DNA from 2 places in the Janthinobacterium sp. 17J80-10 genome. Region 1 is predicted to be linked to the other one. Evidence: predicted binding sites of a transcription regulator. Region 1 holds the regulator's gene; the other holds the start of a gene.

What was found. Region 1 encodes FliA, which starts transcription of late flagellar genes. Its sites were predicted from a motif close to CTAAAGTTTNNNNNNNNNNNGCCGNTA; they were not measured.
Region 2: EKL02_RS09705 (YjfB family protein) is a predicted target of FliA. The motif match lies at 14,239-14,265, and genes of this name have one in related genera.

What each region holds. Positions count from the first base shown of each region.
Region 1 is NZ_CP035311.1:2,001,783-2,016,813, reverse strand. Features, by position in the region: gene flgB (flagellar basal body rod protein FlgB) at 1-387, opposite strand, end outside; gene flgA (flagellar basal body P-ring formation chaperone FlgA) at 579-1,283, shown strand; gene flgM (flagellar biosynthesis anti-sigma factor FlgM) at 1,411-1,719, shown strand; gene EKL02_RS09195 (flagellar protein FlgN) at 1,722-2,195, shown strand; gene modC (molybdenum ABC transporter ATP-binding protein) at 2,252-3,340, opposite strand; gene modB (molybdate ABC transporter permease subunit) at 3,337-4,011, opposite strand; gene modA (molybdate ABC transporter substrate-binding protein) at 4,017-4,760, opposite strand; gene EKL02_RS09175 (winged helix-turn-helix domain-containing protein) at 4,854-5,204, opposite strand; gene motD (flagellar motor protein MotD) at 5,222-5,998, opposite strand; gene EKL02_RS09165 (flagellar motor protein) at 6,029-6,769, opposite strand; gene EKL02_RS09160 (RNA polymerase sigma factor FliA) at 6,751-7,482, opposite strand; gene EKL02_RS09155 (antiactivator of flagellar biosynthesis FleN protein) at 7,503-8,348, opposite strand; gene flhF (flagellar biosynthesis protein FlhF) at 8,341-9,642, opposite strand; gene flhA (flagellar biosynthesis protein FlhA) at 9,831-11,936, opposite strand; gene flhB (flagellar biosynthesis protein FlhB) at 11,933-13,111, opposite strand; gene EKL02_RS09135 (HDOD domain-containing protein) at 13,270-14,475, opposite strand; gene cheY (chemotaxis response regulator CheY) at 14,518-14,916, opposite strand.
Region 2 is NZ_CP035311.1:2,119,249-2,134,279, reverse strand. Features, by position in the region: gene EKL02_RS09760 (glycosyltransferase family 4 protein) at 1-486, opposite strand, end outside; gene EKL02_RS09755 (glycosyltransferase) at 486-1,700, opposite strand; gene EKL02_RS09750 (oligosaccharide flippase family protein) at 1,690-3,297, opposite strand; gene epsG (chain length determinant protein tyrosine kinase EpsG) at 3,412-4,287, opposite strand; gene epsF (chain length determinant protein EpsF) at 4,302-5,657, opposite strand; gene epsE (polysaccharide export protein EpsE) at 5,772-6,560, opposite strand; gene EKL02_RS09730 (EpsD family peptidyl-prolyl cis-trans isomerase) at 6,625-7,569, opposite strand; gene epsL (XrtB/PEP-CTERM-associated polysaccharide biosynthesis outer membrane protein EpsL) at 7,887-9,113, opposite strand; gene EKL02_RS09720 (undecaprenyl-phosphate glucose phosphotransferase) at 9,487-10,893, shown strand; gene EKL02_RS09715 (sensor domain-containing diguanylate cyclase) at 11,075-12,742, shown strand; gene EKL02_RS09710 (hypothetical protein) at 12,957-14,003, shown strand; gene EKL02_RS09705 (YjfB family protein) at 14,012-14,209, opposite strand; gene EKL02_RS09700 (serine protein kinase) at 14,433-15,031, shown strand, end outside.

The sequences.
Region 1 (15,031 bases):
TTTTCTGATTTGCGCGTTAATGAGAGTCAGGCCGGCTTCATAACGGATGGCGTTATCGGTGAACTGGTTACGCTCCACATCCATGTTGACCGTATTGCCGTCGATATTGCCTTGCTGTTCCTTGCGGTACAGGAGCGGCGCATCACCCACCGCATTGCCAGCGCCTGCACTCAGGTGTACCGTAGAGGTTTTCGCCAGCGCCGGCGCCTGGGTCGGCCCACCTTTGGCCATCGCCCCCTGCAGCGCCTTGTTAAAATCGATGTCGCGCGCCTTGAAATTCGGGGTGTCCGCATTGGCGATGTTCGACGCCAGCAATTGCTGGCGCTGCCCGCGCAAATTCAGGGCGGTTTCATTGAACCGCAGGTATTCATCCAGTTTTCCGATCATGCCCGCCTCCGCGACACCGGCCTAAAGAAATTGCGCTTTGGGCCGATAATGGTTTTGTACAGGCTCGATATTAAGCAGTCAATGCCGCCTCCGATCGGAAGATAAGCGCGCAAAACCCCGTCCTGTTCCCTGCTTTGCCCGAAGGTGACGCCGTTATCATGGGCAGCACAAGACATCTTCCCGCAAAAACCATGCATCAGCCAATCAAGGCAAGCCTGTTCGCCATCGTCCTGACGCTTGCCGGGACGGCAATCGCACAGCAGCCCCCCGCCAGGCAAGATCCGGAAACCATCCGCAAGGTGGTTGAACAATTCCTGCGCATCCAGAGCGCAGGCTTGCCCGGACAAGTCAGCATCAGCGCCAGCGCCCTGGACGAGCGCGCCAACCTCGCGGCCTGCGCCGCCCCGGAAGCCTTCATGCCGCCTGGCAGCCGGGTGTGGGGGCGCACCACGGTCGGGGTACGGTGCGCCGTGCCGGTTACCTGGACTGTGTATATTCCTGCAACCATCAAGGTCGTGGCTGAATACCTCACGACAGCTGCGCCACTGGCCCAGGGACAGGTGGTCATGCCGCAACACCTGGCGAAAGCCCGGGGTGACCTGACCCAGCTGCCTGCCGGCATCCTGACCGAAACGTCGCAAGCGCTCGGACGCGCACTTGCAGTGTCACTGCCTGCCGGCGCGCCCTTGCGCAGCGATGCGCTGCGCGCCCAGGCCGCCGTCCTGCAGGGCCAGACCGTGCGCCTGACATCGGCCGGCGCGGGCTTCCGCATCTCGGCAGAGGCAAAGGCCTTGAACAATGCGGCGGACGGCCAAGTCGTCCAGGCCCGTACGCCCAGCGGCCAGGTGGTCAGCGGCGTGGCAAAAAACGGTGGCATTGTGGAAGTAACTTATTGAAAACATGGAATATTTTTCTGGCCGCACCCATTAAATAATGTTAGATTGGTTCCTAAAGTTTATTCTCGCCATGCCGTTATATGGGCATGGACAGGGGTAATCCACCCCGAACGGACAAGGAACTATCGTGAAAATCGATAACTCGATCAAGAAAACCGGCAGCCTGCCGGTCGGCACGACGGAAGCCCGCGGCAGCAAGGGCGCGGAAAAATCCGGCGGTGCGGCCAAGGCAAGCTCTGCCGGCACGGCGCAGCAAGGCGTACAGATTTCTTCGCAATTGCAGGCATTGGCCGGCGGCGAAGGCGTATTCGACACCCAGAAAGTGGCGGAAATCAAGGCGGCAATTGCCGAAGGCAGATTCCAGGTTGATCCCGAAAAGGTCGCCAATGGCTTGCTCGATTCCGTCAAGGATTTGATTCATTCCCGTAAGGCATAGACATGACCGCATCCGGCACCAGCCCAGCGCACCAACTGCAAGAAGAACTCCGCACGGCGCGCACCCTGCTCGAACTCTTGAAAGAGGAACAGGCCCAGCTGATTACCGCCGATATCGATGCACTGACGGCCCTGACCGAGGAAAAAACCCGGCTGGTGACCCGCATGTCCGAACTTGCCGCCGAGCGCCACCTGGCCCTGGCCGCCATAGGTTTTGCCGCTACCGAGGCAGGCATGCAAGCCTGGCTGGAAAGCCGCCAGCCAGAAGTTATTCACCAGTCGTGGCAGAATTTGCTGGAGCTGGCAAGGGCAGCCAAGGAAGTCAACCGCAGCAATGGCCTGTTGATCGGCAAGCACCTGAACCGCAATCAAAGCGCCCTGAACGTTCTGAAGGGTGGCCCGCAAGGCCAGGCACTCTACGGCCCCAACGGGCAATCCTCGGTGACTGCCGGCGGACGCGGCCTGGCAATCGGCTAGGCGCCATCCGCCGGTTTCAAACGGCGAACGGGCGCATCACGGGAAATATTCCCAAATCAACTTGGCGTTAGAAGCGCCGTCGCCTTGAACTGTACCCATACTTTTTTACCTGCTGCAATATGCAGGCAATCACGGGACAACCGCGTAATCCGGGCGAGCAATGGTATCCCGGCGGCGTCCAGTCGGATAATCGCATGCATCTGCGTCTTGGCCGGCATTTCCGCGACTACGTCCGCCGGCAACTGATTGAGTGCCGACGTGTCTTGATGGGGACCCAGGTTAAGCACGACATCACGCGCCAGTATGCGCACCCTTAGCGACGCGCCCAAAGGCAGTCTGCGGTGTGCCACCCGAATAAGGCCGTCCGCAATGCGCACGCACGCCAGCTGATATTGTTCATCATAAGACTCGACAACCCCGGTAACGACGACACCCGCATCGTCTTCAAACGCCATGGGCAAATCCAGCCGCGCCGTGATTTCGGCAATCGGCCCGCTGGCCGCCACCCTGCCGCAATCCAGCACGACGATGTGGTCAGCCAGGCGTGCAACTTCGTCTGGCGCGTGGCTGACATAAATGACGGGGATCGCCAGTTCATCATGGATGCGCTCGAGATAGGGCAAGACTTCGTGCCTGCGCATCATGTCAAGGGAGGCCATGGGCTCGTCCATCAGCAACAGGCTCGGACTGGTCAGCAAGGTTCGCGCAATCGCGACGCGCTGGCGCTCACCGCCAGAGAGCCCCGCCGGATGCCGGTCAAGCAAGTGTGCAATGCCAAGCAAGGAAAGCATCTGTTCCTGTTCGAGCTTGCGAAGCGGCGGCGCTGTCCGCTTCCAGCCGAACTCAAGATTGCGCCGTACCGTCAGATGCGGCAACAGGCTCGCTTCCTGAAAGACGAAGCCGACGCCGCGAAGATGTATCGGCACGAATATGCCATTTTCATCATCCTGCCAGGTTTCGCCATTAACGCTTAAATAACCGGCATGCCGTTCCAGCCCCGCGATAGCCCGAAGCAACGTGGTCTTGCCGCATCCGGACGGCCCTACGATTGCCGTGACGCCCCGCGAGGGCAATGCCAGTTCCGCCTGCAAGAAAAAGCCGTCACGGCGGATAGTGAAGCCAGCGTGGATGCCGTGCGTACTCATTGCAATTTACGGGAGGGGTTGAAAGTGTAAAGCGCCAGCAGCACCAGGAAGCTGAATACCAGCATGCCACCAGACAGCCAGTGCGCCTGCGTGTATTCCAGCGCCTCCACATGATCGTAAATTTGTACCGAAACGACCCGTGTCTTGTCCGGTATGTTCCCACCGATCATGAGCACCACGCCGAATTCGCCTACGGTATGGGCAAAACTCAATATCGCCGCGCTGATGATGCCAGGTTTTGCCAGCGGCAATGCCACGGTAAAAAACGCATCGAGCGGGCTGGCGCGCAGCGAAGCGGCGACTTCCAGCGGGCGATTGCCGATCGCCTCAAAGGCATTTTGCAAAGGCTGAACGGCAAACGGTAAAGAGTAGAAGACTGATGCGATCACCAGGCCGGGAAAGCTAAATGGCAGCAAACCGATGCCGAGCGACTGTGTCAGGTTTCCGATCGGACCATTCGGCCCCATTGTTACCAGCAAATAGAAGCCGAGCACGGTGGGTGGCAATACCAGTGGCAGCGCCACGATTGCGCCGATGACGCCTTTCCAGCGCGAGCGGGTGCGCGCCAGCCACCAGGCAATGGGAGTGCCAAGCAACAGCAAAAGCAGCATGACGACCGTTGCCAACTTAAGCGTCAGCAGAATCGCGCCCCAATCTTCCGGCCTAGGCATCTTGCTTAAAAGTCGTAGCCGTAGGGACGGATGATCTGTCTTGCCTGATCGCTTTTCAGAAAGCGCATCAATGCCTCCGCCGCAGGCTTGCCCTTGCCTTTTTCAAGAATGACGGCATCTTGCCGGATCGGGCTATGCAGATTGGGCGGCACAAGCCACGCCGAACCGGATTTCAGCTTGCCGTCTTCATAGACCTGGGACATGGCCACAAAACCGAGCGGCGCATTGCCGGTGGAAACAAACTGGTAAGCCTGGACTATGCTCTCGCCCAGGACAAATTTCGGCTGCACGGCATCGAGCAAGCCGAGCGCCTTCAATATTTCGACCGCGGCGGCGCCGTAGGGGGCGATCTTGGGATTGGCGATCGACAGATGGGTGAAATCACCTTTCTTCAGCACGTCGCCCTTGCCATCGACCAGTTCCGGCTTCGCGCTCCATAACACCAGCCTGCCGATGGCATAGGTAAAGCGGCTGCCGGGCACCGCGGCGCCTTCTTTTTCCAGCTTTGCCGGGGTTTCGTCGTCTGCCGCCAGCAAGACATCAAACGGCGCGCCATTCCTTATTTGCGCGTAAAACTTGCCCGTAGCGCCATACGCCAGCACTGCCTTATGACCCGTATCTTTCTCAAACTGCGCGGCGATCTTTTGCATGGGCGCGGTAAAGTTGGCTGCGACAGCAACCTGTACTTCGCCAGCTTGAGCAGACACGGCAAGCAGCGTGACCGCCAGTACAATGAGATTCGGTATCATCGCCTTGTCAGAAGTTAATTGATTCGCTATATACTGCCAGATATAGCGAATCACGTCCATGGATCGATTTACATTATTTTTCTGTCATGAATCTCAGAGAGGGTGCAGCAATTTTAGGATAGCCTGCGCATCGTCCTGAATTGCCGCCTCTGATCTTCGTTGCATGGCACGGTAAATCGCCATGACGGACTCGCCGGTTTGCGTCACCGAAGCGCCGCCGCCCTTGCTCCCCCCAGGGGACGTAATCACCAGGGGCTCTGAAAAACTCCGGTTCATCGTATCGACAAGCAACCAGGCTCGGCGATAGGACATACCCATGGCGCGTGCAGCACCACTGATGGAGCCACATGCCGCAATGGCTTCCAGCAACGCCACCTTGCCCGGACCCAGGGCGATTTCGTCGCCTCGCAATACCCGCAACTTGAAATCGAGCCGGTTTTCCATGACGTGGTGATGCCCTTTTATGGATTAGCCGGTGTTATCGGCACCTCGGTCTCTTTTTCCGGCAAGTCTGCCAGGATCAGAACTTCCACCCGCCTGTTGCGCAAGCGTCCTTCAGGTGTCGCGTTCGTGCCGACCGGTACATTGTCGGCATGGCCGACCGCGGTAAGGCGATGCTGGCCAACCCCATTATCTGCAAACAGGCGTACCACGCTGCTGGCCCGTGCGCTCGACAATTCCCAGTTGGAGGCAAATAAGGCATTACTGATGGGCACGTTATCCGTATGCCCCTCGACCTGCAAGGCATGACTGTCATCCTTGACGATTTCCGCGATGACAGTCAGGGCTTCGCCCGATGTCGTACTCAACCTGGCATCGCCTGGCGCAAACAGGATGCTTGCATTGATTTCGACCTTGACGCCGCGGCTGGTCTGGGTCACACGCACAATGCCGCGTTGCACCAGCGGTGCCAGCGACACCTGGATCTTGCGCGCCATATCAGTCATCGCCGTGCGTTTCTGGCGCAGGGCTTCGATCTGCTGGCGGTCCGGCCGGGCCTGGCGCGCCAACGGGAAAGCTTGTTGCCGCTCCGGCGCAACCTGGGTGACGGAAACCGCTGCTCCGGTACCGAAGGCAGAGCCGAGCGAATTGGACAATACCCGGTATTTTCCTTCGTTGACCGAAGAAATGGCGTACATCACGACGAAGAAAGCAAACAGCAGCGTGATGAAATCGGCGTAGGAAACCAGCCAGCGCTCGTGATTTTCGTGTTCTTCCTCTTGTTTTTTTCGCGCCATGCCGTGGTATCCTTGCCTGCTCGCCCAGCGCTAGCGCCGGTGGGCGCTCATGCGCTCCTGGATGATGCGCGGGTTGTCGCCCAGGGCGATGCCGAAAAATGCGCCGATCAGCATCTCGCGTTGCGCAACCTCCTGCGCCAGCAGGGATTTAAGCTTGTTGGCGATCGGCAGGAATACGAGATTGGCCAGCCCCACGCCATAAATCGTGGCAACGAATGCCACTGCGATGCCGCTGCCGAGCTGTGCGGGGTCGGCAAGGTTTTCCATGACATGGATCAGCCCGAGCACGGCGCCGATGATGCCGACTGTCGGAGCGTAGCCCCCGGCAGCGTCCCAGACCTTGATGGCCCGCCGTTCGGCGCGTTCATAACTGTCGACGTCGGCTTCCAGGATTTCCTTGAGCTTGAACGGATCGATCCCGTCGACGAGCATGCGCAACCCCTTGGCCCTGAACGGGTCCCTGATGCCATTGAGATAGCGCTCCAGGCTCAGCAATCCTTCGCGCCGCGCCTGCGAACTCCATGTGATGACCTGTTGCTCAAGTGCGGCGCCGGCATCGGGCTGCGCGACGAAAACCGTTCTGGCCATGCGTACGCCGCGCAGGAAATCCGGCATGCCGCTTTGCAGCAGCACGGCGCCCACCGTGCCAACGCCGACGATGATGAAAGCGGCCGGCTGCAGCAGCGAGCTCAGGTGGCCGCCCTCCAGCAACTGGCCGGCCAGAAGGCCGCCCAGCGCAAGCGCGATGCCGGCTACGCTAGCCCAGTCCACGCCTGCTCCCGCAAAAAGGTACGCAGGCGCCCGATCGCCTGGCTATGCAGCTGTGACACGCGCGATTCCGATACATTCATCACCGCGCCGATCTCCTTGAGGTTCATTTCCTGCTCGTAGTACAGGCCCATGAGTATCTTTTCCCGCTCCGGCAAGGCGCCGATGGCATCAATGACGGCATCGCGGAATCCGGTATTCATCAGGCTCTGCAGCGGATCCTCGGACTGGTCCGTGCAATAACGGTCGAGGAAATGGTCGTTGTCTTCGCTCTCGTGAAAATCCTCGTAATACACCAGCTGGTGGCCGCCACTGTCGCTCAGCAGATCCTGATATTCATCCAGCGACATCTTGAGCTGCTTGGCTACTTCTGTTTCCAGCGGCGGACGGCCGAGGCGCTGCTGCAGCTTGTGCATGGCATCCTCGATCTTGCGCATGTTCTGACGAATGCTGCGCGGCAGCCAGTCGCTGCTGCGCAATTCATCCAGCATGGCGCCGCGTATGCGCTGCACCGCGTACGTCTCGAACTGGGCGCCGTGGTTGTCCTCATAGCGATTGACTGCGTCCAGCAGGCCGATCATGCCGGCCTGCACGAGGTCATCGACCTCGACGCTATGCGGCAGCTTGGCCTTCATCTGGTGCGCAAGCCGCTTCACCAGCGGCGCATGTTCCTGCAGCAGGTGATTCTTGTCAGATTTTCCATGCGCGGTATACATCGATATTTCATTATCCTTATTTAACCCGCCATCCGCATGCCGGCCGCCGGCGCCAGGTCCGCCATCGAGCAGCGCCCCGCCAGCTTGCGAAACGCCAGGGACGCGCCGGCCAGCGGAAACGCCTCGACAACACTGCGCCCGAGGCGGGCCGCGCGGCCAACATGTTCGTCCGCCGGCACCGACCCCAGCAATTCGACCCGGGTCGCCAGATAACGGCTGGCCACCTGGGCGATATTGTCATGCACCACGCCTGCCTGCCGTTCATCGACGCCGCTCACCACGACGCTGATGGGCCGGCGACCGAGCGCCGAAGTCAGGCGCTTGATCATCGAATAGGCTGCCTTGATGGATGCCGCACTGTTCGACACCTGCACCACGATCTCGCCACCCGCCAGCGCCGGCAGCGCGAATCCGTCATCGACGCCAAGCTCGCCATCGACCACAACGATGTCGTGCTCCCTGGCCAGCGTACCAAACGCCTGTCCCAGGCGGCGCATCAACAAATCATCCTGGACGGCGGCCTCCAACTGCGATCGTGCCTGCACGGTTGCATGCGCCAGCCTGGCCACGCCAAAACCCTGCGGCATGCTCTGGACCAGTTCGCTCATCCTGCCTTCCTGGCGGGCCACATCCAGAAGGCTCGCCCGGCGCGGCGCATCCAGTTGCGCGGCGATGCCGCCGGCAGCAGCGCGCGCATCCAGCATCAGCACATCGCTGCCGGAACGCACAAGGGAGGCGCCAAGGTTCGTCAGCATCGCATTTTTTTCCTCGTCTGGCAACGCCGACAGGAAGGTAAACACCCGTGGCCGGGGACCGGCCAGCATGCGGCGCAGGCCTTCGGCCTGATCGTTATGAAAATTAGCCAAGGGACACCTCGCGCAGGCTGGCGTCATTCATGCCTCGCGCCGCATTGGCGACCACCAGCGGCAACTCGGAATCCTGGTATTGGAACGGCGCAGTTTCGCGCTTGAGCTTGAAGGCGCGATCGACCAGGTAATCCTTGTTGGCCACATGCAGGTCTTCCGGCACACGCTGGCCATTGGCCACATAATACAGTTTCAGTTTCTGGCGAATCGCCACATCCAGCACGCCGCCCACCGTCGCCGCCTCGTCCAGCTTGGTCATGATGCAGCCGGACAGGCCGCCGCCCTGGTACGCCCGCACCACTTCATTGAGCGTTTCCCCGGTCGAAGTCGCAGACATGCACAACAGGCGCTTGACGTGGGTATCGGTCCCCGACAACATGGCGATCTGCTCCGCCACCATCTGGTCGCGCTGGCTCATGCCAACGGTGTCAATCAGGACCATGTGCTTGCTCCTCAGTTCGGCCAGGGCAATCTTCAGATCGGTTTCATCCTTGACCGAATGCACCATCACGCCGAGGATCTTGCCGTAGATGCGCAATTGCTCGTAGCCGCCGATACGGTAGCCATCGGTGGTGATCAACGCCAGCTTTCCGGCGCCATGGCGCATGACGCAGCGCGCAGCCAGTTTCGCCGTCGTAGTGGTCTTGCCGACGCCGGTCGGCCCTACCAGGGCGAAGACCCCGCCCTGGTCGAGAATATCGTTTTCATTGTCGAGCGCGGCAAGATTGCGCGCCAGGATCATACGGATCCAGCTCATGCCCGAATCCACGGTTGCGCCCGAGGGCATTTTCTCCGTCAGGAAGCGGCCCAGGCTGGCGGAGAATCCCGCTGCCAGCATTTCACGCAACACCGCCGATTTCGCCGGTTCGCGTTGCTGCTGGCTGCCGAAGGAAATCTCGGCCAGCTGCGACTCGAGCATGCCGCGCATGGCGCGGATCTCGGCCATCATCTTGGCCATTTCACTGCTGGCCGACTGTTCAGCTGCCACATTCATCTCGCGCGCCGCGCTGAGAGATTCTGCCAGGCGCGCGGCCTGGTTGTTCTCTGCCAGGTGGCGCGGCGCCAGCGCGGCCAGGGTCGATTGTGAAATTGCCGGAGTTGGCGCCGGCGCTGCCGCAGGCAGATCAGCCACTGGCTCGGCCAGCGCAGACATGTCTTCCGGCGCCAATGCCAGGATTTCAGTCATGCCGTCGACGCTGCGGTTGGAGAGGATCACGGCGTCCGCGCCGAGTGCATCGCGCACCTTGCGCAATGCCTCACGTGATGTGGTAGCGGTGAATTTTCTTACGTTCATGCTTGGCCTCCAACTAGGCAGATGACTTCAATGGTGCTGATTACAAAATCCGGAACCTGATTCGCAGGACTGCCACGTTCGTGCCGCACTGCGAATGGACTGCCGGACTTTGCAATATGTGTTGGTAGAATTATTGATCGGAAGGAAGTGTACCGATCGAAGGAATAGCCGGGTATTCCCCCTCCTTATCAGGCGACATTGCCAACCAGGCTGGTGACCTTGATCGTTTTGGTTTCCGGCACTTCAGCATGCGAGAGCACTTTCAACTGCGGAATCGCCCGGCGCAGGAAGCGCGCCAGCAGCGGACGCAGCGGCCCCGGCACCAGCAGCACCGGGGTCAGCCCCATCTGCTCCTGCTGACGCGCAGCGTTCGCGGTCTGCATTGCCAGCGTGTCGGCAAGGCCTGGCTCAATGCCGGCGCCGTCCGGGCCGCTGGTCTGCAACGCCTGCATCAGCAGACGTTCGAGACGGTTATCCAGGGTCATGACGGCCAGCTCATTCGACGCCGCAAAGATTTGCTGCACAATGGCGCGACCCAGCGCGATGCGCACCTGCGCAGTCAGTTCGTTCGGGTCCTGCGACTGCGGCGCGAACTCCGCCAGGATCTCGATGATGGTGCGCATGTCGCGGATATGCACGCCTTCGATCAACAGGTTCTGCAGCACTTTCTGCAAGGTCGAAATCGGCAGCAGCTTGGGCACCAGGTCTTCCACCAGCTTCGGCGAATCCTTGCCGAGATGGTCCAGCAGTTGCTGCACCTCCTGACGGCCCAGCAACTCGGCCGCGTGGGTCGTAATCAGGTGATTCAGATGGGTAGCGACCACCGTGCCAGCGTCGACAACCGTGTACCCCATGGATTGCGCCTGGTCGCGCATGCCGGCATCGATCCAGACTGCAGGCAGGCCGAACGCCGGATCGGTGGTGGCGGCGCCCGGCAAGGTGCCGCTCACCATGCCCGGATTGATCGCCAAGAACTGCCCGGCATTTGCCTCGCCGCTGCCCACTTCCACGCCCTTCAGGGTGATCCGGTAGGCCGACGGCTTCAGTTCGAGATTGTCGCGGATGTGCACCGGCGGTGACAGGAACCCGACTTCCTGGGCGAATTTTTTGCGGATGCCCTTGATGCGGCGCAGCAGCTCCCCCCCCTGCCCTTTGTCCACCAAGGGAATCAGGCGATAGCCGACTTCCAGGCCGAGCGTATCGACCGGCACGATATCCTGCCAGGACGCTTCCTCGCCTTCCGGTTGCGCCACTGCTGCTGCAGCGGCAGCGGCAGCTTCGGGCGCTTCCGGAGCTTCCTGCGCTGCCTGTTGCTTGCGCTGCGACACCATATAGGCGCCGCCCGCCAGAAGCGAGGCCAGGAAAATGAACGGCAGGTGCGGCATGCCTGGGATGATGCCCATGCCGCCGACAATCGCCGCCGTGATGTACATGACCTGCGGCTTGGCGAAAAGCTGGCTGATCAACTGGGTGCCGATGTCCTCGTCGCTGGCCACGCGCGAGACGATGATACCGGCGGCCACCGAAATCACCAGCGAAGGGATCTGCGCGACCAGGCCATCGCCGATTGCCAGCAGCGTGTAGTTTTCCAGGGCATCGCCAAAGGCCATGTCATGCTGGATGACGCCGACGATCAGGCCGCCGACGACGTTGACGAGCGTAACGATAATGCCGGCGATCGCATCGCCCTTGACGTATTTGCTGGCACCGTCCATCGAACCGTAAAATTCGGCTTCCTGCGATACCTGCTGGCGACGGCTGCGCGCCTCGGCTTCGCCGATCAGGCCGGCGTTGAGGTCGGCATCGATGGCCATCTGCTTGCCGGGCATCGCATCCAGGGCGAAACGCGCACCCACCTCGGCGATACGGCCGGCACCCTTGGTCACCACCACGAAGTTGATGATGGTCAGGATGACGAAGACCACGATACCGACCGTGTAGTTACCACCGATCAGGAAATGGCCAAAAGCTTCGATCACCTTGCCGGCAGCATCCGGGCCGGTATGCCCCTCGCTCAGGACGATACGTGTGGAAGCCACGTTCAACGACAGCCGCAGCATGGTCGACACCAGCAGCACCGCCGGGAACGCCATGAAATCGAGCGGCTTGATGGTGTACAGGGAAGTCAGCAGGATGATGATCGACAGCGCCAGGTTGAAGCTGAAAAACATGTCAAGCACGAATGCGGGCAATGGCAGCACCATCATCGCCAGCATCATGATGATCAGGATCGGCGCTGCCAGCGCCTTGGAATTCGGGCCGGACAGCCAGATGGGTAGCTTCAGGCTATTCATTGCATCACTCCATTATTGGGGGCTTGCGCTGGCATGCTGAGGGGATTCAGCGGATCAAGTTCTGGCGGCACATCGACAGCAGTCGGCGCACTGGGGCGGGAACCGCCCTGCTGGCGGTAGACGCGCAACTGGAACACATATGCCAGTACCTCGGCGACAGCGGTATACAGGGCTTCCGGGATCTCGTCGCCCAGTTCGGCATGACGGAACAGGGCACGCGCCAGTGGCGGCGCTTCCAGCAGCGGCACATTGTTTTCCCGGGCGATTTCACGGATTTTCGCAGCGACTTCGTCAGCACCCTTGGCGACGACTTGCGGCGCGCGCATCTTGCCGTCGGTGTACTTCAGCGCCACCGCATAGTGCGTCGGGTTGGTCACCACCACGTCAGCGCTGGGGATTTCGCTCATCATGCGGCGACGCGCCATCTCGCGCTGCTGCTGGCGGATCTTGGCCTTGATTTCCGGGTTACCGTCGGATTCCTTGGCTTCCTGGCGCAATTCCTCGCGCGTCATTTTCAGCTTGTTGGCGTAATGAATCATCTGATAAGGCGCATCGATCAAGGCAATCAACACCAGCGCGCCAACAATGGAAATGAAGCTGACAATCAGAATATGTCCGAGGTGGGCCGTGCCCTGGGTGATCGATTCAACGCCGAGGCCCATCACTGCATCCATCTGGCTTGCAGCCACCTTCCAGGCCACCACGCCAACCAGCAGGGTCTTGGCGATCGCCTTCAACAGTTCTACGGCGGAGTTGGCGGAGAACATGTTGCCAATGCCCGTCATTGGATTGAGCTTGGCGAAATTCGGCTGCAGCGACTTGGTGGAAAACAGCCAGCCGCCGATCAGCAGGGGCGATCCCAACGCCACCAGGATCAGCAGGCCAGCCAGCGGCGCGAACGCGAGCAGGACATCGCCCAGCTTGGCGGCCAGAGCCGCCAGCAGCAATTCCGGGTCGAAAGCCTGGGCGCGCTCGAAAGACAGGCCGGCAACCAGCAAGCGCCGCAGCGGCCGCATCATATGGTCGCCCAGCGCCCAGAGGCCGACACCGGCAGCCATCAGCACGGTACAGGTCGCCAGCTCGCGCGAACGCGGAACGTCCCCCTCTTCGCGCGCCTGCTCCAGGCGCCGCGGTGAGGCTGGTTCGGTTCTTTCGAGATCGCTGTCGTCGGCCATGGCCGCTATCCCCCTGCTGACTGTGCCGCGCGGTCGACATGACGCACTGACCAGCCATTGGACAAGATTATTGCTTAGAGGGAGGGGATACCATCAATGAAACAGGGGGTGAAAACCCCCTGTATTTGCCTGCCGACTGCGACGCCGGATGGGGACGCCTACAGCTTCAGGCTCTTGGCCCAGGTCAATGCAGCCATGTGCGCCTGGTTGACCTGCTCGGCGCTGACGAAAAGCGAATCCGCCAAGGGCCCGATCGCCGTGTGGTTGCCCTGCTCGCAAGCCTCGGCCAGCGTGAGGAAAGGCCCGTAGATGCCCTGGCGGCGCAGCAGCGCCTCGGTCACCTGCTCCGACAAGGGAATGTTTTCCAGCACCTGCTCCATCGGCATGCCGACCAGGCGGTCCAGCAGGGAGAACATGCCAGCGACGAAGAGATTTTCCGCTTCGTTCCGCGGCAACAGCCCCGTGCCCAGCAGTTCGACAAACCGCCCGCGCACCACGGCCGTCTGCATCAGCACCGGCGACTGCGCGCTGGTACCTGCGGTCGCCAGCAATACCGACAGCCAGCGATACAACGGCGAATAACCCAGCATGGTCACCGCATGACGCAATGACTGGATCTCGGTCCCCAGGCCAAATCCGGCGGAATTAATGTAAGTCAGCAGCTTGTAGGACAGTGCGGCGTCACGCTTGAGGACGGCTTCCAGCTGGCGCACATCGGTGTTCTTGCGCACCATGTCCATGAGTTGCAGGATCATGCTCTGCACCGGGTTCAGTCCGGTGGACTGGACGCCGGGGCGTTCGGTGCAATACAGGTTGCCGACGAAGGCATCGACCCCCAGCGAAGCGCAGGAGTCAAACTCCTTCCAGTTGCTGATACCGCGACCGACCATGCGGATGGTCGATTGCTTCAGACCGGCATAGATTCTTGCCTGGGAGGCGAATTCCGCCTCGCCGAAGCGGATTTCAACGTGTGATACCAGCAAGAGCAGGTTCTTGTCGTGTATCAGCGACTCCGCATCGCGCAGCGAAAAACTGTAGCCGGCGCTGCGCAATTCCTTTACCGCCGCGGCAGTTTCGGTATTTGCCAGGTCGTGCGAGAGCATGCTCAATACCGTTTTTTGCGGCGGCAAGGCAAGCAAGGCAGGTTCTGTCAGCAGAGCAGGCGTTGCCTGCAGAAAGAGCAAACCATCACCCAGCAACCAGTTACCTTCACCGTCATGCAGGGATTCGGCAGCAAAGCGCACCAGGTCCACGGCCGCCTCGATGCGCTCGCCCGCAGGAGCTTCCCAGCTCAGCTCATAGCCGAGGATGCGCTGCTTTGGATCGAGCAATGGCTCGCGCACCAGAAAATTCACGTCATGCATTGGAAGGACCTGGCAATCGAATCAATAAAAAACAACGCGCAATCAGCCACCGGCCTTGTCCATTTTCTCGAAAATCTTGGAAAGTTTTTCATCCAGGGTCGCCGCGGTAAACGGCTTGACCACATAGCCATTGGCGCCAGCCTGGGCTGCGGCAATGATGTTTTCCTTCTTGGCTTCGGCAGTCACCATCAGCACTGGCAACTTCGACAGCGCGGCATCGGCGCGGATGTTCTGCAGCATGGTCAGGCCATCCATGATCGGCATGTTCCAGTCAGAAATGACGAAATCAAACTGCTCGCTGCGCAGCTTGGTCAGAGCCATGGAACCGTCCTCGGCTTCATCGACGTTGGTATAGCCCAACTCCTTCAACAGGTTTCGCACGATCCGTCGCATCGTCGAAAAATCGTCAACTACCAGAAATTTGGTATTCGGATTAACCATGTTTACTCCATCAATTCTTTAAAAAAGCAAGCCAAAGGATCATGGCACCATTATGCACCGAAGTAGTCATATTGCTGATGGGTAATATGAGTAATATTACTAATACCCAACAAAT
Region 2 (15,031 bases), 120 kb from region 1:
GCGATGCGCTTCACCGATCGGCATGACGATTGTGGCCTTGCGCGCGCCCTGAAATAGTAGCCACCGCGCGAGGAAGCGGCTAAGCCGCCTTAGTGGCGCAATTTCGTCCGGCGCTGCGGCAAAATGGGTGGGATGTTCATTCCAGTACAATGCCGTGGCGATACCCGGCGCCAGCAGGGCGACTGGCGCTACTGCGGAATGCAGCAGCACGGCGCACTGGGGCTGGCGCGCACGCAACAGCTTGCCGCACGCCCAAATGTAACGCAACCAGCCAGCGCGCCCGTCACCGCCAGGAAGTACCAGATACTCAACGCCTTCGACGACAAGTTCTGCATGATTGAGCGGAAAGTCACTGACGACAGTCAGCTGGAAAATCTTGGCCAGCGCCCTGATCCGATAGGAAAAATCCAGGAAGCCCGGCTGCTCCCGGGCAAAGCGGGTAACGACGATACAGCTTCGTGCAGCAGGCTTGCCGGAATCACGCATCATGCCTCCTTCGACACCTTATCGACGCCATTGGGCTCCGACAATGTGGATCTTTCACTTGAGGAGGCTTGACGATTGGTTCGCGCAATTGCCTTGATAGATTTTAAAAACTCGGGCTCAATCCTGTCCCAGAGATATTGTTCTCCCGATTTGCGGGCAGTGGCCTTCAGCAGTGACAAACTCTCGCGCCGCTCCCAAAGAAGCGCAATCGCCCCGGCAAGACTATGGCTGTCATACTGGCAGATCATGCCGTTATACCAATCCGCTATGTACTGGGTATGGGTGCGAATATCGCTGGCCAGAACAGGGATTCCTGCGACCAGGTATTCGAACAGTTTGGTGGGAGGATTGAAGCGCCACCATGGCAGGTCTTCCATAAAACACAAGCCGATATCCGCATTGCTCAGAATGCCAGGAATATCCCGACCTGGAATGCGCCCGCAAACTGTCAGGGCATCGCCGATGCCGAAATGCCTTGCATATTCGCCGCAATACCGTAGTTGTTCCTCATTCGCGCCAACGATTGTCAGATGGGCGATCTTGCCTTTCTGATTGGCCAGTACAATAGCTTCCAGCATCACGTCCCTGCCGCGCAACTGATTCACTGTACCGTTATAGACGAGCTCGAGCGGCGCGTCTTTATTGGGCGGCATCTTGCCTGCACGATGCTGGAAAAAAGTCGCATCGACTCCCATGTACAGGAGACGAACCCGCTCGGCACGGCACCCTATGCGAAGCAATTCCTGTTGATGCGCTTCGCCGATCGGCATCACCAGGTCGGCCTTCTTCGCCGCATGCAGGAAAAATAGTTTCAAAGCCAAATTTCTTGCTACTCGCTTGAGCCAGGGATGCCCCGGCGGCGAGGCCGTGAAGCGGCTTGGATGTTCGTTCCAGTACAGAGCGACAGGCGTGCTGCCTGCCAGCAGCACAAGTGGCGCCAGCATGGAATGCAGCAGCACGGCACAGGCCGGCCTGCGGGCACGGATAAGCCGGGCGCTGTCCAGCATGTAGCCAATCCAGCCCAGCCTGCTGCCGCCATGCGGCAATACGAGGTGCTCAATGCCGGCAATGGCAAATTCCGGCTGTGTCAGCGCATAAGGACTGACCAGCGTGGTGCGATAATGCTGCGCCAGCGAACGTACCCGATAAGCAAAGTCGAGAAAGCCCGGCTGGTCGGGCGACAGCCATGTGAAGACAATGCATTCATCCTTCACGATTCACTCCTCGCTGCGATACGGCAGATCCGTCTGGAGCATGATCTTGTCCATTTTTTCGATTCAATATCCCGCGCAAGCTCTGTAGCTCGCCTGGCTCGACGACCCGCAACAAGGCAATGCTCAAGCAGAAAAGTGCCGCAACCACTACGCCGGCGAGCAAGACTTGCCCCAGCGGCGATGCAATTTGCGCGCAGGCGAATAACGCCCCTGCCCACGCACCGGCAGTTGCCAACAGCAGCTTCGCGTGGAATCGCCATTGCAGGTCATAGGGCCAGCCATTCTTTCCAAGCAGGGTAACTGCCGCCAGGTTATTTACCATTTCATAGACCAGTGGTGCCACGACCAGCCAGGAATATTCGCCGCTGAAGAGCACCAGTCCAATGGCCAGCATCATTGCGACCAAAGCCGAACAGCCTGAAACCGTCAGAATGCCGCTCTTGCCGATGGCATTGATAATGATTTGCAAAATGGTGGCGTGACTGCCGACCGCTATTTGGGCAATCAACAGCGGCAGTATCCAGGCATGCTCGGTGTACTTCCCACCCGTTAAAATATGTGTCATCGGCACAGCGACGGCACCTAGCCATGCCAGCGCAGGCAACAACAGCAGCAAATTCAATTTGTACAATAGCCGGCCATGGTGGCAGAGGCGGGCAAAATCGCGGTCGCGGATATAACTGGCTATCAACACAGGCTCAGCCAGATTGAGCATGAATTGCAGCGGCAGATATTGGCGAAAACGCTCGATCAGATTAATGTAAAACCCATATACGGCCACAAAAGGCGCCGCCAGCAAGGCTGCTGCCAGAATGATCATCGACGACCCTTGCGGCAAGGCTGCGAGCAGGTTATAGCCATAGTTATTGAGGGACAGCTTCCCGACCTGCTGCCATGGCGGCCATGGATCATTCTCGTCACGCTCCTGCAGCTGCTCATGTTTCGTGCTGGCTGGTGGTGTCCTCAGGCACTTGTGTATAGTCCAGGCCAGGATGACTGTGCCTATGCCATCAGGCACAGCCATCAGCCATAACGCCTGTTCCAGCGTGATGCCTGTCCCGCCACTGAGGATCGCCAGTACGAGGACCAGGCGTCCTGCCCACTGCACGACAAGAATCCTGGTCAGATTTTTTTGCTGAACCATGGCCTGCATGACTGCTGAAAAAAGCTGGAACATGGCATTGCTTGCCAGTACAGCTGCGAGCGCCAGAGGAAACTTCGGTACCATTGCCAGCCCTGCGAAACGCTCCGCGAGCGCAGGCCAGAAAGCATACAAAATACAAACAAGCAGCAGAAGGATGGCCATCCGGACAGCACTCGTCCACCAGATAAAGCGCCTCAACGGTAGCCCGGGATGCTGCATGACCCCTTCAGGTATGAAGCGTGTCAGCGCCCTTTCCATGCCTAGTCCGGAAAGCATGCCTGCCAGCACGCAGAATCCCAATATCGCCGTATACGCCGCATAAGCTGCTACCTCCATGTGGCGCACCAGCAAAATCACTGTCAGAAAGCCCGCTGCCGCCGACATTCCGCGTCCGAGAAGGTAATGCAGAACGCCACGGCGCACATTGTCGTGCGAATAGGGAGTGGCAGCCATTGCGCCGACGCCAGCGATGTCAGGACTTGGGGTTGTCATTTTTCTCCAGGATAACGGACGAGACGCTACAGCACTGCCATGTGCAGCGCAGTTGTCTGGGTCATTGGCGAACCCCTAGAATTCGAGTAATACTGACCCGACCACCTCCACGCCTGCGCGGCGCATCTTTTCGCGCACCGTGCTGAGGTCGGCCAGATAGGTGCCATCCCGCCGCGCCACAAGCAGGACACCACCTACATTTGCTGCAATCGTCAGTGCATCGGAGCCAGTCGAGAGCGCAGGCACATCGATAAGAATGGTCTTGAAATGGCGTCGCAAATTCTCCTGCAACTCGCGGAAGCTGGGCCGGAACAAAAGCTCCTGGGGATTGGGCGGCACCGTTCCTGCCGGCAAAATGGAAAGATCTTCGAAATAATCCACGCGACAGACCGCGTGCATGCCGCAACGTCCGGCCAGTATTTCCGACAGCCCCTGCCTGCCACGAAGGCGGAAAATCTCATGCTGCTGGGGCGAACGCATGTTGGCGTCCAAAATCAATGTCGGCTCCCCCAATTGGGCAAAGACAACCCCCAGGTTGGCTGCGAACAGGCTCGCCCCTTCTTCCGGACCGATGCTCACGATAACCAGTGCATTGTGACCATTACCGAACCATCGCTGGACCAGTTGGGCTCTGACGCCGCGCAGCATTTCAGCCTCGTCGCTGAATGGTTCGTAAGCCGCAATCAGTTCTTGCGGATATTCGCCCTGCCCCGGATGCAGGTAAGGGAAACCGAACTGGTTTGCCAGCACCTGTTTTACATCGGCTTCCGTAATCAAGCCAAGCGACTGGGCAGCTTCGCCAAAGCGCATTCCCTGCTCGCGTTGCAGGCGCAAGATGCGTTCGGTATCGGTGGCTGTGATTTTGCCCTGGTCCAGCAGGATCCGGCCCATCGTCGAATCCTGATTGATCGAGACAGGCAATGTTGCCATTGGAGGGACGCGCTGATTCATATAAATAACCTTTCCTAATTCGCCAGCATGGGACGCTGCATCGCCAACCGCGGTGCCTTGAAGCGTTCGCCTCCGCGTCGTCCCCAATCAATCACTCCCAGCACCGGCGCATCCAGCACATCGACGAGGTCGTTCACCGTGCGCACGCGTCGGTCAGCCATTTCGGCCAGAACGCCAATGCCGATGCCCAGAGCGGTACCGAGCAGAGCGGCCAGCAAGGTATTGAGCAACACCTTCGGACCTGCAGGCATGGTTGGCGGCACGGCCACATTCAATACTGCGACATCAGTCTGATTGGCCTGGCCTTCGATGTTGGTCTGGGTGAAGCGCTGCGCTGTCGTATCGTAGGAGCGCTGGGCGTTTTCCACCTCGCGCACGAGCATTGTTATTTCGTCCCGCGCACGGTTCAGTTCGAGCACCTTGGTTTTCTGCTGATTGAAGGCATTGCGCAGTTCAGCTTCGCGCTGCTGAAGTATGCGTGCATTGTTGGCAACGCTTTGAGAAATTGCCGAAGTCTGGGCATTCAACTCTGAGCGCAGTCGCCCCACCTCCGCTTGCGTGGCGAGATATTGCGGATGGTTGTGGCCCAAATTCTGGCGCGTCTGGGAAAACCGCGCTTCAGCACGCGCCAGATCCGCCTTCAAGGTTTGAATGAGCGAATTGCTCACCACATCAGGCGATTCACCGGCATGAGCGCCCATTGCACCGGTGCGTCGCGATGTTGCTTCCAGCAACTGTGACTGCGCCAATACGAGCTGGCTCGACAATTCGTTCAGACGATTAGTTTCGACATCCATGCGCGTATCGGCATTGACGATGCCTTTTTCCTGTTGATACTTGGATAGCCGGTTTTGCGCTTCCTCGAGGTTTTGTCGCAACAACTTGGCCTGGTCATTGAAAAAACCGGAGACTTTCTTCAAGGGTTCCACTTTCAGTTGCACGCCGGTTTTCTGGTACGCGCTGGCAAACGCATTGGCAACGGATGCGGCAAATTTAGGATCGGCACCCTTGAATGTAATATCGATCACGCTGCTTTCACGAGACGGCACAACTTCCAGGTTTTTTAACAGCAAACCCGCAAGCCAGTCCCGCAACGAGCCTTTGCCATCGGTGGCTTCCTGAAATTGCTCCTTGACCTCTGCCCCTTGATCAAGCTTGAGTTCGTCAACCACTTTGAGCGCGACGTTCTTGCTGGCGATAATTTCGACTTGGGTTGCCATGTAGCCAGGCAGCAGTTGCGCAGGCAAGGCCATCCCGTTGACGGGATCGACACCACGGTAATTGAGCACCAGCGAGGTAGTGCTCTTGTAAACCTTGGTTTGCACCAGGCTGACGGTAAAAGCTGTCAGCACTGTTACCAATAGCGTCATGAAAATGATTTTTCGGCGACCGCGGAGAATCTGTAAAAACTGGTAGAAGTTCATCGATACACTCTTCAATATTTTCCGGACGTACTTAACTTTCAGGGAATAAAGCGGGAAGTCCTAGAACAGGCTTTCCCGCACATAAACGACGTCATCGGTTTGAACGATATCCTCATGTTTTGCGGTAATCTCGCGCAAGGTGCCGTCGGCATCACGTCGCTTCAGTCGTACGCCGCGATCCGTGCCACGCGGGCTCAAGCCACCGCCAACGGAAAGCGCCTGGATCACGGTCATGTTGCGTTCCAGCTTATAGGTGCCGGGGTGCTGGACTTCGCCATAAATATAGAAACGCGGCGCCCGCTCGACGTAAATCACGTCATCGGTCTTCAGCTGCAAATTTTTATGCATGTCGCCGGTCCTCACCATCGAATGGAGATCCAGGCTTTCCTTGACGGTCTTGCCGTTACGGGTGCGCACCAGCGTGACCACGTCGCCCGCATCTTGTGTCGTGCCGCCGGCCAATGCCAGGATATCGGTCAGACTGCGTTTGCCATCGACCGGGTAGCGCCCGGGGCGCGTCACCTGCCCCAAGACCGATACCTGCTGGCTTTGATTCTGGGCAACGGAGATGTTCACCTGGGGGTTGCGCAGGTAGCCGCCACGTTCAAGCATGCCGGCGATTTTTTTCTGCGCTTCTGCCGGTGATAGCCCGCTCACCTTGACCTCCCCGATCAAGGGATAAGAAATGCTGCCCGATTCAGACACCCTGGTTTCAAGGGAAAGGTCAGGATGACCGTAAACATTGACGCGTAAGGTGTCTCCCGGGCCCAGCTCAATATCGGCTGCGGCAGCCGCGCCGACGACCAGAAACGTAATTAGCGCCAACATCCATTTGAAATAGCTTTTCATTTTGAGATCCCCTAACTGGTTCATATCCAACGGTTTATCCAGCGCGCAAGGCACTGCCCTCGCCTCACTGAGCGGCCCCTTGCCGAGTCTCCGGCGGCGCGACTCGCGCACCGGCAGCAGCTTGCATGGCGTCAACGTGCGTAATAGCAAGTGACTCTGAATTTTTGCCTGGCTGATAAGCCACTTTCGCTCCGGCGCGCAGGCGCGCCAGTTGGGCATCACCCCGCTCGCGTCCTTTTTCATCCAGCAAAACCCGATCGATCTGTGGCGTGGCGGCTTCCAGGCTGAGCGGACTTTCCTGAATCGATGCAACGGCTATCAGGTAAGCATCGCCTCCCTCTCGCACCGCCATCATCTGGCCCGGCTGCAGCTCCTGGATCTTGGCGAGCAACGCTGCCGGCATGTCTGCAGAACTGCGGGTATGCCGACCCAGCTTATAGACAATGCGCCTTCCATCCAGCCATGCAGCGATATCCTCAATCGAATGCGCCAGATCCATCGCTGACTTCAGCTCTCCCGTCAGCTCGGCGGACGGAAGCACGATTTCCTTTAAATGAAATAGTTTTCTTTTGGAAAATTTTTCGGGATGCCGGTCGAAATAGGCTTGCAGCTCTTCCCTGGTTGGTGCCGCAACATAGGCAAGCTGGCTATCGAGGTAGGCCTGGGCCAGGATCTTTGCCTTCGCATTTTCAATGGCCGACAAAACGTGCGGATCACGATCCAGACTCTGACGCTGGGCCTCGTCTTGCAACAACTGGCGATTGATCAAGGTCTGTAGCGCGCCGGAGCGATCCGCATTGGCGTGGCCCGCTTCCGACTGCGCCAGTTCCCTGTCCAGGTGGTAATCGGTGATTGCCTTGCCATTAACTTGGGCAACAGGCACGCCCGGCACATCCTGCTTTCCGCAAGACACCAGGAAAAATGGGAGCCCCACCATGGCAAGCATCAAAAACTGATGCCCGACATAATCAAAACAGGTTCGCGTTTTTAAAAAATGCCCGAAGCGCACGAGTCCACTCCCTTACCACGTGAGAAAGCCTGAAGATATGGAGGCTAGGCAATTGGATTGCCCTAAAACCTCCAAAACTTTTGCATGGACTCAATTTAGCATTGGGCTCTGCAAGAGCTTTGTTCTAGCGCAGGGGATGGAACGCAAGGGGAACAGGTGTGAGGCTGTTCAGTGAATTTGTAGCAAAAATAAGAATTCTTGCCGCCTGAACAGACGGCCAGATTGCTGTAGTCAGCGCCAGCGAGCGAGAAATAACGATTCCGGGAAGCGGGTGTCAGCTTCCCGGAATCGTTAACATTTGCGCCTGAGCGACCGGGTTAGAACTCGTAGCGGGTGCCCAGGCTTACACCCAGGTTGCGGTAGGGTATGGCCGCGACATCGGAATTTAACACCGTACGGTAGACCCCTGTCTGGATCCGCAATTTGCGGATGGGGTAGTAGGAAAGCTGCAGCGAGCTGTAATTGACCCGGTCATTGCGTGCCAGATTGGCCGGGGTATAGTCGCGACGCTCATGCTGCAAATATCCATCGAGTCGAATCTGGCGCGTGATTTCCCAGCCGGCGCCGAGGCTGATGCCGCGGTTGAGCGAATAGGATGCGATCTGGTCATCCAGGGCGCCGATTTCACGCCAGAGGCTGGCAGAGACCGTGGTTTTCCCGGTTGCGCGCCAGGTCGCGTTCACACGTCCGTTAAACCCGGAAAAATCATTGGCCGGCGCCAGGTCATTTTCGCGACGCACCCACCCGGCGAGGAACAGCAAGTCCGTCTTGCCGGTAACTTTCCAGTCGACCCGGGCCTTGAGTTCATCCTGGCTGTAATCATTGAGCGGGCTCTGCGCGAAGTCGCCTTCGGCGTGACGATACTGCAAGCCAGCACTGCTGCCGCTGCGTGCCAGGTAGTCGATTCCGACTTCCCCATCCTTAACACTGCGGTTACCGACTTGCTGGGCGGCTTGATCATAGTCAAGTTCATAGTGACTTACCCCGCCGCGCAAGCGCCAGCTGGGGTGCAGGCGCCAGCTGGCATCGAAGTACTGGCGATCCTGCGTTCGGACATTCGGCAATTGCGAAGGCAATCCTGTTGCCTGAAGACTGTCCTGGACAGAAGTCAGCGCCTTGACGTGCGTGAGGCCGAGATTGCCTTCGAACTGGCTGCCGACATGCCAGTTCCAGTTGGCGCGGACATCGCGTCCGTTGTAATCGAGATTGCCGAACCGATTGAAGCTGGTCCGGTCCAGGTTCAAACTGGCTGTCAGGCGTTGCTGGCTGATGGTCTTGTCGAAGATCAGTCCCGCTTCCACACGGCGTGCAGTATCAGACAGCTTGGGCGTGCCTGCGGCAATCGCGGCGTTGCTCGTCCCGAGAATGTTGTCGTCGTGCGTCAACGACAAGCCGACATAGGCGCGCACTACCTCGCCCTCCTCGTTGACAGCAGACTGGGCCTGTGCCGCTGTACTGAACACCATTCCGGGAATGACCAGGAGAGGCAACAGGTACTGGCGGCGCAATGCAGGCAAGCGCGCGCATGAATGCTTGAACATCATGGAGTTCCATCCCTATCGAAAAAAGAAAGCGATATCGTGGTTTTATCTGCCACGGTAAAAATTCGGGTATCGGGCATACCACCACCGCACCCGTTATATCAGCGCAATGATTATAACCAGAATTATTGCTTTTAAGCCAAGCGGCAATCGTGTTCATTGTCTCCCATGCACACTTGAAATCGATCCAAAAGCATCAATCCTTTGCCAGCGGTGAGGCTAACACACCACAGTTGCTCGCCTTATATCAAGCTTCTGGCAGATCGATCCTTTCCTTCCAGCCTTGCTTGAGTGCGCTCAAAAAAACCTGGGGGCGGTTTATTAAGATGCAAAAGAAGCAGTGACTCCATCAGCACCAGCCAAATGGCAGAGACCTATGCGTGACATCCTCATCGACAATTCGCCACGGCTGGAACTTTCCATGCGCATGGTAGATGTGCTGGCCATTATCGGAGCTGCGCATCTTGCGGGCATCCTGCATTTTGCACAGCTTCTTGATTCAGTGGCGCCGATTCATACCGTGCTGATGTATTTCTGCTGCGCCCTGGCATTTTTCCTGTTTCCACGATTCGGCATGTATGGCTCATGGCGCGGCCGCCCGATGCTGACCATGCTGGGGCAACTCAGTGCTTCATGGGCAGTGGTCTTGTTGATTGGCCTGTTTTTCAGCTTTTTGATCCACCATGCGGGAAACGTTTCACGCGTCTGGATGTTCTACTGGTACTTTGCCGGTGTCGTGCTGCTGGTGTGCTATCGCCTGCTGCTGTATTCGACTTTGCGACTTCTTCGCCGCAAGGGCCTGAACAACAAGCGGGTGGTCATTGTCGGCTACGGCCATACCGGGCAGGAAATGCATCGCCGCGCGCAGCAGCAGGATTGGTATGGTTACGATGTCAGCGCCATTCATGCCGATGACCAGGATGCGCACCTTTTGCAAGGCGCAGCGATTGCCCGCATCGCCAATCTCGAAGAAATTCCGGAATATGTGCAAGAAAATCATATACACGAAATCTGGATTACCCTTCCCTTGGCTGCATCGCCAAAAATGGCGCAACTCCAGTATTTACTGCGCAATGCACTCGTTGATATCCGCTGGGTGCCCGACACAATCGGCATTCAAATGCTCAGCAACCGGATGATCGATTTTCTCGGGGTTACTGCAATTGACCTGAACTGCCCGGTATCAAGCGGTGTAGGCGGGTTGTTCAAGGAGATTTTTGACAGGGTGTTTGCGCTGGTCGCTCTCATTTTGCTGCTCCCCCTCTTTCTCATTATATCCATCGGCATCAAGATTTCTTCACCCGGCCCCGTTTTTTTCAAGCAACCGCGCCTGGGGTTGAATGGAAAAAAAATCGCTGTCTACAAATTTCGCAGCATGAAAGTGCACCAGGAATGCGGCACTGTCACGCAGGCCAGCCGCAATGATCCCCGCATCACCCGGCTCGGCCAATTTCTGCGCAAAACCAGCCTCGATGAATTACCCCAGTTTGTGAATGTTTTAATGGGCGACATGTCGGTCGTAGGACCGCGCCCCCATGCCCTTCAGCATAATGACAAATACAAGGATTTGCTTGAAATGTACATGTTGCGCCATCGTGTCAAACCCGGCATTACCGGATGGGCACAAATTCATGGACACCGGGGAGAAACCGATACGATCGAGAAGATGCGCAATCGTGTGCAGTTCGATATTTACTACATCAAGAACTGGTCTTTTATAATGGATATAAAAATTATAGTTTGGACAACATTCAAGGGCTGGACCGGAAATAATGCTTATTAATCAATGTATTTCCTTGATCTACGCAGACTATTTGCCTTCTTCGGAGATGCCATCTTCAAGAAAGCACGCAAGGAGCATTCACGCCACATGACACAAAATTTTATTTCCCCAAAGCATATCTTCCAGAACAAAACAGGCAATAATATGCAATCAAATTACAGAAAAAATCCGGGGACTAGAATTGGCGTATTACTCCATTGCCGACAAATGCGTACTGCTGGAACAAATCAACAGCACCATCGACCTGCCAACCTTACTGGACTTGCTCGGTGAACAAATCGAGAAACTTGGTCTGCTGGATGGATACCTGATCAATCTGGTCGATGCGAGCGAAACAGCCCTTTTTAGCCGCAAAGTACACTTCACCAGCGAATATCAATTTCTCGAAAATACCTATGCAGGTTACAAGATCGAGATAACGCCGGAAGCGACAAATCTCAGCGTCAAGGCTTACCTTGAAAAGCGCATTATTCAGGCCGACGTTGGCAACGCAACGGGCGAGGTCAAGCGGCTGCTTGAGCTTTGGAAGCTCGAAGGCATGGCAGCGATTCCGCTGATCGCCACCGATAGTCGCACATCAGGAAAATTGCCCGGCACGATCGTTCTGCTGAAACAGCAAGGACAAATTTCCCCTGAGATTCTTGAAATATTCGACGAACTGGCAGCGTTGTTCCACGCGCCCTTGTGCAATGCCCTTGAATATGCCTACCTCAAGGACTATCAAGACCGCATGGAAGCAGCCGCAGCCGAACAATCGCGTTTCCTGCAATTCATCGTTGAAATGAACAACATGACTTCGCCGGACCGCATTTACGACATGTTTGCCCAAGAGCTTTTCCATAAGCTGCCATTCGATCTCGTCGGCTTCTTCGTTCTCGAAAATGAAGTTTTAGTCAGTAAAAAAATATCGATCGTCAATCCGCGTTATGAAGCACGTCGCGTGAAATGGGAACAGTTTCTGCTTTCCCATCCGTATCAGCAAAACACGACGGACGGTGGCATCTCGCACACCTTCATGCGAAATACCCATTTGCTATTCCCGGATGTCCAGAAAATCAAACATCTGCCCATGTCTGCCAATGACCAGGCCACGATGAAGATCCTGGGCGGCGTGCGTACCTTGCTGATGGTTCCCATCCGCCACCAGAACCACCCGATTGGCGTACTCACTTTTTTCACATTTACCAATACTCTCGATATTTCCGAATCGGATTTAATCCTGTTGAATAACCTGTCGGCATTTCTGGGTACCGCCATCGTCAATGGGCGAAATTACCTGCTGAGCCTGGAGCAGCATAGGGAAATCGAGCGGCTGAACCTGGTATTGCAAGACAAGGTCAAGGAATTGGCGGAACAAGCCTCCACTGACAAGCTCACGGGCCTGTTCAATTTCCGCACCTTTGAACTGGAGCTGAACAGGAGAATTAACGAGTTCGAGAGGCAGACCGATAAAACAGGCTTGTCGATTGCAATAATCGATATTGATCATTTCAAGAAATTCAACGATACCTACGGACATAATGCCGGCAATGTTGTGTTGGCTGGGGTAGCCCGGGAAATCGGCAAACTGGTGCGCAAGATGGATCTTGCCTGCCGTTACGGTGGCGAAGAATTTGTCGTTATCCTGTCCAAGTGCGATCCCGAAGGCATTCGCCTGTTCGCCGAACGGGTGCGGTCGGCAATTGCCGAATCCGTATTTGATACGGATGCCGGCAAGCTCTCAGTGACCGTTAGCGTCGGTTGCACTTCCCATGAGCCGCAAGACTCGTACGACTCGTTTTTCAAGCGTGCCGACAAGGCCTTGTATAAAGCCAAGGAAAACGGGCGCAACCGCGTGGAAATCGCCTGAAACCTACGTGTTAGAACCTGGGTTGCCGGCCCAGGTCTTTCCTGCCCCATCCGCGAGAACGCTGCTGCCGCAGTGGCAATTCCGGAAAACTGGAAAGGCGCATCCTCCGTACGCATCCATCGTGCCGAATTGATCAAGGCATAGCCGGCGTCACACGCCATCATTAAGCCAAACCGCTGAATTCGCCCGCAGATCACTTCTGGATGGGAAACGCATGCAATATCGGTATGGTGCAAAGTCCTTGGAACGGAACCAATTCGATGCCGTAAAGGCAAAGTTATTGCATTCACGCGCAATTAATTCCTGCCGCGCCAGCCTTCCTGGCGATTCCAGGAATTATGCCGGTCGCTTTATCGAGTTCGCTGGCAAGATCAGGTTTTTCACCGGAGGTCGGCCCCTTGAAACCGCAAGTGTGCCTCTGCATGCAGGACCGGCCAGCTTGTTGCATGGATATCCAGGGCCTGGAACCGAGTGCCTGCCTCCTGCTCCCGATGCCGCCGTCGTGCCACCAGTTCCTGGCAGCCGCGGCACTCCTCCGCAAGATAATTTTCTTCAAGACACCGCAGACGAAAGCGGACTGCGGGCTGCCGGCGAACATATCTCGACAGCTGTATTGGGCGGCGTGCTGAGCGTGACGGTCGCCATAGCCGCCGGACTCATCGTCGCCAACACAACTGCATTCAAATTGACTGTCGCTCCCGAAATGCATGCGGCGGCCGAGGTAACGAGCAATACGCCTGCCACAACGATAGCGGCAGATGTCGTCGTGGCTCAGCCGGCGAGGACGATACAGGCGCCACCGGCGCCGTCCCTGTCCATATCAAAACAGGAAAGCCAGCGCACGGAAAGTCCTCTACGTTTATCCACAACTACCACCCGGCGAAAACTCGCCTCGCCCAGTAACAAAGTTCTCCATACCAAGATTGCCAGGCGGGCGGAAAAGCCGAAAATGGCGCGGTCAACGCGTCGAACCGCACCCGCCCCGATAGTACGTACCGCTCAGAAACAACCTGAACCAGTCGTACAAGCATACTCAGAGCCGAACACGCAAATCCGCCCGGCAGTGCCCAGTCTGGCCACCCAATATGCACGCTGCACGCAGCAGCAAGGTTTTTTGCGGCGGGAACGATGCAAATGGGAGGTTTGCGGCGGCAAGTGGGGCAAGCAGGGTTGTCCTGCATACAAGTACAGGGTTGCCCCGGAAATGGGCCTGGGACAGTTTTATCCTGCCGATGCTGTCAGCCAGCGCGAAGGCGGCTAGCCGTATGTTCAGGCAGTGGTATTGATATTGCGCCCCAGATGGTCGGGCAATCTTGGGGCGGTCGCTACGGGAATGGCATCCAGCAAGGCCAAGGCCCCTGCACTTTGTGTATCAAGGGCTTTTTTAAATACGGCAATGCTGACGTCCTGGGCTGTTCTCGTCTGCGCCATGCTGGTGGCAAGACTGGCGATTGATCCGATTTCCATATTTCCCTCTCCCTGACCCTGTACGTCGTTATCGGCAGCAATTAACCCAACTTTAGCCAGGCAACGCAAATTCCGTCCAATTGCCAGCCGGCTACCTTTACTACCCAACGAACAGAGGGGTGCGTTATCGGGCAATCATGTAGAACATTCAAACTATTTCAATGTCCACTCTTTCAATACCCTGAATAATGTATTAAACAACAGGCCGCGGGAGACAGGTGCCATGAACCAGAACAACGTTCTAAACGCAGCGCAACAGGACAGCTTCATGACCAACCTTGTTGCTTTTGCTCAAGAGCATCGCACCCAGCACTGGTCCGGCAAGCTCGGAGACTTCCTGGAAAAAATTCTGCCCGCCGATCCCTATGGCGTCGCGCGCACCTCGCACCAGTATATCTGGGACATGATTCGCTGGACTCGCACCGAGGATGCGGACGGCAACCCCCAATGCCGCCTGTTCCAGGATGAATTGTTCGGGGTCGACGAATCGATTGCCCGGGTCATGGACTATTTCAAGGCGGCTGCAGCCGGTTCCGAAGTCGGTCGGCGCCTGCTCCTGCTGCTGGGCCCGCCCTCGGGCGGCAAGTCCACCCTGGTCATACTGCTGAAGCGCGGCCTGGAAGAGTACAGCTATACGGACGCCGGGGCGATGTACGGGATTGCCGGATGTCCGGTCCACGAATCGCCGCTGCACCTGATACCGCACAGCCTGCGCGCGACCTTTCGCGACACGTATGGTGTGGAAGTCACAGGCGAGGCCTGCCCCTTTTGCCGCAGCCGCCTGGAAGAACAGTACGGCGGCGACTTCATGCAAATGCCGGC